3 regions of the Lactobacillus sp. ESL0259 genome follow, and region 3 is predicted to be linked to each of the others. Evidence: predicted binding sites of a transcription regulator. Region 3 holds the regulator's gene; each other region holds the start of a gene.

Region 1 (2,276 bases), on a different contig from region 3:
ATAATCTTCATTTTTGAGGGATTCTTGTTTTAATTTCTGAGCCGCATCAATTCGTTCCTTCATTTTTTCCTTGTCGACATAAGGAATTGTCAGGTTCATTCTTGAACCTGCTTCATCTAACAAGTCAATGGCTTTATCAGGTAAAAAGCGGTCTTGAATGTAGCGCTCAGATAATTCTGCTGCTGCCTTGATAGCATCATCAGTATAATGAACATGGTGATAATCTTCGTAGCGCTTTTGAATACCCTTTAAAATACGGATTGTTTCTGCAACAGAAGGTTCTTTAACATCAACGGGCTGGAATCTTCTTGCCAGAGCAGAGTCTTTTTCAATTTCCCGGTATTCTTTTAATGTGGTAGCACCAACGAGTTGCAGGTCACCACGAGCAAGAGCGGGTTTAATAATGTTGCCTGCATCCATTCCACCTTCGGCATTGCCTGCACCAACGATTTCGTGAATTTCATCGATAAAGAGGATGATATCATCATGGCCTTGTACTTCTTTAAGTAATTGCTGCATTCGTTGTTCAAATTGACCCCGAATGCCTGTACCTTGAACTAAAGAAACTACGTTTAGTGATATTATTCTTTTATCTTGCAGCTTGGCCGGGACCGAACCGTCGACAATTTGCTGGGCTAAGCCCTCAACTACAGCAGTCTTACCGACACCGGCTTCACCGATTAGGACAGGATTGTTCTTTGTTCTGCGATTCAAGATTTCAATGACACGAGCAATTTCTTTATCGCGTCCGATAACTGGGTCGATTTTACCTTTTCTTGCTAGAGCAGTAAGATCGGTTCCATACTGATCAAGAAGTGAGCGTCCGCCCCCGGCACCATTGTTGCCGTTATTGACGTTTCCTGGATTCCCGTTGCCCATCCTGGGGTCACCTGGATTTCCCGCATTGCCGTTGTAATTAAACAGGTCGCTGAAATCACCAAAGAAGTCGTTATTATCATTGTTCATATTAATATTTCCTTGTTGTTTAAGTTGTTGATAACATTGTCCACATAAATTAATTTCACGACTTTGTCCGTTAACCTTCGCAAAAAGATGAATGGAAGCTGGTCGTTTTTGACAGTTTTGACAAAGCAATTGTATTACCGCCTTTCATATCAGTTTACTAAATTATATAATTAGCACTCGCAATAATCAAGTGCTAAAACCTGAATCTTATTATTTGTAAGTAACGCTAATATGATAAAATATTGGTGCAAGATCAGATGATTGCATAAATAAAATTGACTAAAAAGTGGTGATAATTTTGGATTTTCAAAAAATTCTGGTGCAATTAGCGAATGGCGAACTCGATCACTATGAAGTTGAGCCAAAAAATGCTTTTGAATTTCAAGCAGCATTGAGGTCTTTTGAAAAAAGGCAAAATATTACAGGGAAAGCATTGCGAGGTGGTAAAATAATTTACTCAAAATCAAAATCTGAAGTTTAATGATGTAAACTGTTACATTTATGTTGTCTAATTCACAAAAAAATGATAGTCTAAGTAGGCGAATAGGTATTTATTACCGGTTTGATTTTTTGAATTCAAAGGAGATATATATAATGGAAAGACGCGATTTTCATGTTGTTGCAGAAACAGGTATTCATGCTCGTCCAGCTACATTGCTAGTACAAGCTGCTTCTAAATTTGGTTCAGATATCAATTTGGAATACAATGGCAAGTCAGTTAATTTAAAGTCAATTATGGGCGTTATGTCACTTGGTGTTGGCAAAAATGCTGATGTTACTATCAGTGCTAATGGTGACGACGAAAAAGATGCAATTAACGCTATTTCAGAGACTATGAAAAAAGAGGGCTTAGCTGAATAATGACCAAGACATTAAAAGGAATTGCTGCTAGTGATGGTATTGCTGTAGCACCAGCTTATCTCTTGGTTGAACCTGATCTTTCATTTTCAAAATCCACAGTTAGCGACGTTGAAAGTGAATTAGCACGCTATAAGAAGGCAATTTCAGTATCAACTGCTGAAGTTGAAAAAATTCGTGATAGTGCAAAGAAGAGTTTAGGTGAAGACGAAGCTCAAGTCTTTGAAGCTCACCTTATGATCTTGAACGATCCTGAATTTACTGGTGCCATTGAAAACGAAATCAAGGAGCAAAAAGTTAACAGTGAAGCTGCACTTGACGAAACTGCCCAAAAGTTTATCAGTATTTTTGAAGGAATGACTGATAACACTTATATGCAGCAGCGTGCAGCTGATGTGCGTGATGTTTCTAAGAGAATTATGGCTCACTTGTTGGGCAAGGAATTACCAAAC
Region 2 (2,276 bases), 170 kb from region 3:
ACGAGGAATTACACCTTCAATACCGGCATTTTCAACACCAACATCGATTTGACCTTCTTCAACGTCTAAGACTTCAACATCTACAATATCTCCGACCTCAACTCCTTGCATTTGCTTTAATGCATCTAAAAATTGATTACTGTTTTCTGACATTATTTACCTCCCAATATCATACTCTAATTCTAAATGAAAGTTTGATATTTTTCTACTGTTTTATACCCTTTTTTTATAGTTTTTTTGACTTTTTTTAATTTCAGATAAGATTGCATTAACTACCTGGTCTATAGTCATAGAAGTTGTGTCTATTTCAATAGCATCAAGTGCCTTTTTTAATGGTGAAATTTTACGATGCGAATCTTTATAATCCCTTTCCGCTATGTCTTGTTCAATTTCTTCAAGGGACTGGTTAGTTTTAATTCCCCTTTCTTTAAAATCAAGCATTCTTCTTTGGGCTCGAGAATGAGCAGACGCAACTAAAAAGATTTTAACGTCAGCTGCAGGCAAAACCGTGGTCCCAATATCACGACCATCCATCACTACATTCATCTGACCGGCCATTTGTCTTTGCAAACTGACCATTTTAGCTCTGATACCTGCCAAAGCTGATACTTGAGAAACGTGAGCAGAAATATCCGGTGTACGTATATCTTGAGATATATCCTTATCGCCGGCAAAAACTTTTTGTTGGCCATTTTCGTTTTTCAGTTCAATTTTTTCTTTGTCAATAGCAGCCAATATGCCTTTTTCATCGCTATAACTAAGTTTGTGTTCACGTGCTAACCAGGTAGAAACACGGTACATTGCTCCCGTATCAATATACGTAAAGTTCAATTTTTGAGCTATTATCTTTGCTACTGTACTTTTTCCAGCTGAAGCTGGTCCATCAATTGCTATTTGCATTCAATAAAAAAGGGACTGCAGTCCCTATCCTTTCTAAATTATTTGATACGCAATACTTGTCCGATATCCACCTGACTGTTAGGGTCAAGTTGATTTAACTCAGCTAACTGACCAACAGAAATTTTAAAACGACGAGCAATACTACTTAAAGAATCTCCACTTTGAACTATATATTGTTTAATTTTGGGTTTAGTTTTTGCGTGTTTCCTTTTTTGCTTAACCTTAGGTTTGGGTTTTGCCTTCGGTTTGCTCTTAGTTTTATTTTCGACAAGTTTGTTTTTTGCAGGAGAAGCTTTAACGTTTGCTTTTTTGGCAGCTTTTTTATGAGTTTTGCGTACTTCAACTATTTTATTACTTGAATTATTATTCGCTGCTAAATGATGTACTACTGGAACAAGGCCAATTAGTATCATTATAAGTAAAACAATGAGTACAATCCAACCTTTAGAAACAGAATTGTATGTTTCAACTCTGGTTTTTTGCGGACGTTTATAATGTTGATATGGTCCCTTAGGATTATTAGTCATCTTAAAAAGCCTCCTTACCTAACTTGTTTAATTTTAGCATATTTACCATTTAAGTGGATAAAAAAATCGGTCATTTAATAGACCGATTTCATAATTTCTGATTTTAGTTTTTTAAATTGAAGTTTTTCCTGACAAATGGTTTGATTGTTCTCAAAACAGTTTCAAACAGTAAGTAAACCACCGTACCATTTATTGCGCCTTTTAATAAATTAAACGGCACAATAATGCCAAAAATGTAGGCACTCATTGAAGGAATGTGAAGCAATTTGCCCAAGTACACTTTCTCAGTAAATGCCAGTAAACCTGAATAACCATGAATAGTTGGCAAATTGGGTACTGTAGTTGCTGCATAAAAAGGTGTTAAAACCAGAGCATTTAAAACTGACAAAACAAAAGCCATCGCTATAATGCCAAGAACTATACCTAAGATTGGTTTTAAATGTTTTTTAGTAAAACTCTTTTCATCTTTATTGATATTTCTAGTCAAATAATAAAACGGCAAAGCAAATGAAATTGATGCTAAAAAGGCCGCAGATTGACCCACTAAACTTGGTAGCGCAAAACCTTTATATATTAAATTAATTAGCATTCTCACAAACGCGATGAAAATGCCGGGTAATGGACCAAATAAAAAAGTACCAATAGTAATTACAACATCAGAAAAATCAAATTTTAAAAAGCTGGTGACAGGCAATGGTATTTCCAAAAGCATTAACACATATGCAATTGTTCCAATTAAAGTATATGCTACTATATTGACCAAATTATTTCTGCCTTTTCTTTGCAAAATTCTTACCTCCAAAAAAACTCGGTCTGCTGCTTCTAGCAACAGACCGAGTAAAAGTAAGC
Region 3 (2,276 bases):
GCTATAATTTCACTGATACCGTGATCTTTCATCGCTTTAACCAGTGAATCAAGTGTCATCTGGACACCTTTTTTAAGCTGTTTTGATGCTTCGTCATCGACTTTAGTAGCTAAAGCTCTTTCTAAATTATCCATCGCTGGCAAAACATCTTTAGCTAAGGATTGAGACTCATATTTGATAAGCTGCGCTCTTTCTTTATTGTAGCGATTTTGCATATTTTGCATCTCAGCTTGACTGCGCAAATACTTATCTTCCAGATCGTCTTTTTCTTTTTGCAATTGAGTCAAATTACGCTGCAATTTACTTTCCAAAGACTCTGGTTTCTTTTCTTCGTTAGCCTTAGTCTTAGAATTTTCTACTTCTGTCTTTGACTTTTTATGCTCATCTTTTTTTGGCTCTTTTTTTGAGTTTTTACTATTATTTTCTTCTTTACTCACGGCTAACCTCCTTTATTTGAATCTACCATAATAATCAAGTAATTTTTTAGATAGTTCGTTTCTGAAATACTCGAGTAATCCAATCACCTGAGAATACGGCATATTATCAGGGCCAAGTAAAGCAATTATGCCCTTTCCATGAGAGCCAACGCTGTACTCTGCCGTAAGCAGACTGTAATCCTTTAACAAATCATTTGATAATTCGGATCCTAAACTAACTCGAACCGGATACCTGTCGCTTTTCAAATTTTGCCTATTGTCCAAAATACTGGAAATCAAATCATTATGCTCAATCATTTCATAGAGCGATCTTAAGTTTGAAATATCGTCCAGAGAAATGTTGTTAAGCAGGTTAATCTGGCCATCAACATAGGTTTGCTCACTGGCAGCATCGTTAATAACATCCTCGACCAAATTAATCAGTTCAGAGACATGAGCAACTTTAAGTTTATTGCCCAAAGTCTTTTTAAGATAGTCTGGAGTAACTTGATCTAAAGTTTTGCCCACCAGCTGATCGTTAATCATGCGCACAGCCTGTTCAATTTCATCACCATTAACATTATAAGGTAAAGTATAAACCTGGTCATGAACGTCACCATCACTAGTTCCTAAGACAGCCATAATCTGTCTGTTAAACAATGGCACGATACGAAAACCAGTAATAGTTAATTCACTATTTTCAGGACCTTCCGCAAATGCTGTGTAATTGGTTAGATCCGATAAAATTTTGACAGCTGCCTGAACGATGTCGTTAACCTGATGAAACGGTTGATCAAGCTGACTAATGATTCGCTTGTATACAGAAGATGAAATTTTTAAAGGTTCAACTAAATTGTCAAGATAGTAGCGGTAGCCTTCAGTTGAAGGCACGCGGCCACTAGACAAATGAGTTTTCTCAATCAAACCCTTATCTTCTAAAACAGCCATTTCGTTACGAATAGTAGCACTTGAAACCTTAATAGGCAGTTGATTCATAACAGTTTTCGACCCAACAGGATCATGTGTCTGCGTAAAATCATTGATAATTGTTTTTAAAATTAATTCTTGACGTTCGGTCAACATAAATATCGCCCTCACTTTTAGCACTCAATCTGATTAGGTGCTAACAATTTATATGATACTAGCTTTTAGCAGAATGTCAAGTTGAGTGCTAACTTTTTTCTTAAAAACGTCAATCGTTTTTTCAGTATCATTAATTAATTCATCGCAGCAAAATAATTTTTAATTTCAGCCTCGTCTTGACTCATTTGTTGTGTTAGCTCTTTTAAATTGGCAAATTTAATTTCACCACGGGTATACTTATACCATTTAATTACCATTTCCTCATCATAGGCTTCCTGATCAAAGCCAAATAAGTTTGACTCAATATAAAGCTTTTTCCCTTGATTGATAGTCACATTATAGCCTACACTTGTCATTGAGTCATACCACTTACCACAAATCTTAGTTTTAGTCGCATATACGCCAATTTTAGGAACAGCCTTGTCATCAGTCCAAACCAAATTAGCTGTAGGAAAACCGAGTTTATGACCATTGCGCAAACCGTGACCTACGTAGCCTGACATAACATAGGGAAAGCCTAACAACTTAGCGGCTAATTCCATATTTCCGCTAGTTATCGCTTTTTTGATTTCCGTAGAACCAATTTTTTGACCATCATAAGACTGCTTAGGGACATTAATTATATTGAACCTTCCCTTAGCAAACTTAGGGAAATTTTTCATATTAGCAGTATCTTTAGGACCATAGGTGTAGTCAAAACCAGCTACGACAGTGTCTGCGTGTAATTTAACTATTATATTATCAACAAATTCCTGAGCCGTAAGTTTACTAAATGCT

Evidence for each region. Region 3 encodes HrcA, which represses chaperone genes, less so after heat shock. Its sites were predicted from a motif close to TTAGCACTCNNNNNNNNNGAGTGCTAA; they were not measured.
Region 1: F5ESL0259_RS02790 (ATP-dependent Clp protease ATP-binding subunit) is a predicted target of HrcA. The motif match lies at 1,137-1,163, and genes of this name have one in related genera.
Region 2: F5ESL0259_RS04050 (LysM domain-containing protein) is a predicted target of HrcA. The motif match lies at 1,461-1,487, and genes of this name have one in related genera.

What each region holds. Positions count from the first base shown of each region.
Region 1 covers NZ_REHP01000005.1:106,861-109,136, forward strand. The annotation lists gene F5ESL0259_RS02790 (ATP-dependent Clp protease ATP-binding subunit) at 1-1,095, opposite strand, end outside; gene F5ESL0259_RS02795 (hypothetical protein) at 1,265-1,447, shown strand; gene F5ESL0259_RS02800 (phosphocarrier protein HPr) at 1,561-1,827, shown strand; gene ptsP (phosphoenolpyruvate--protein phosphotransferase) at 1,827-2,276, shown strand, end outside.
Region 2 covers NZ_REHP01000006.1:42,410-44,685, reverse strand. The annotation lists gene rpsA (30S ribosomal protein S1) at 1-153, opposite strand, end outside; gene cmk ((d)CMP kinase) at 214-900, opposite strand; gene F5ESL0259_RS04050 (LysM domain-containing protein) at 939-1,427, opposite strand; gene F5ESL0259_RS04045 (ECF transporter S component) at 1,531-2,217, opposite strand.
Region 3 covers NZ_REHP01000006.1:209,445-211,720, forward strand. The annotation lists gene grpE (nucleotide exchange factor GrpE) at 1-437, opposite strand, end outside; gene hrcA (heat-inducible transcriptional repressor HrcA) at 450-1,499, opposite strand; gene ribF (riboflavin biosynthesis protein RibF) at 1,634-2,276, opposite strand, start outside.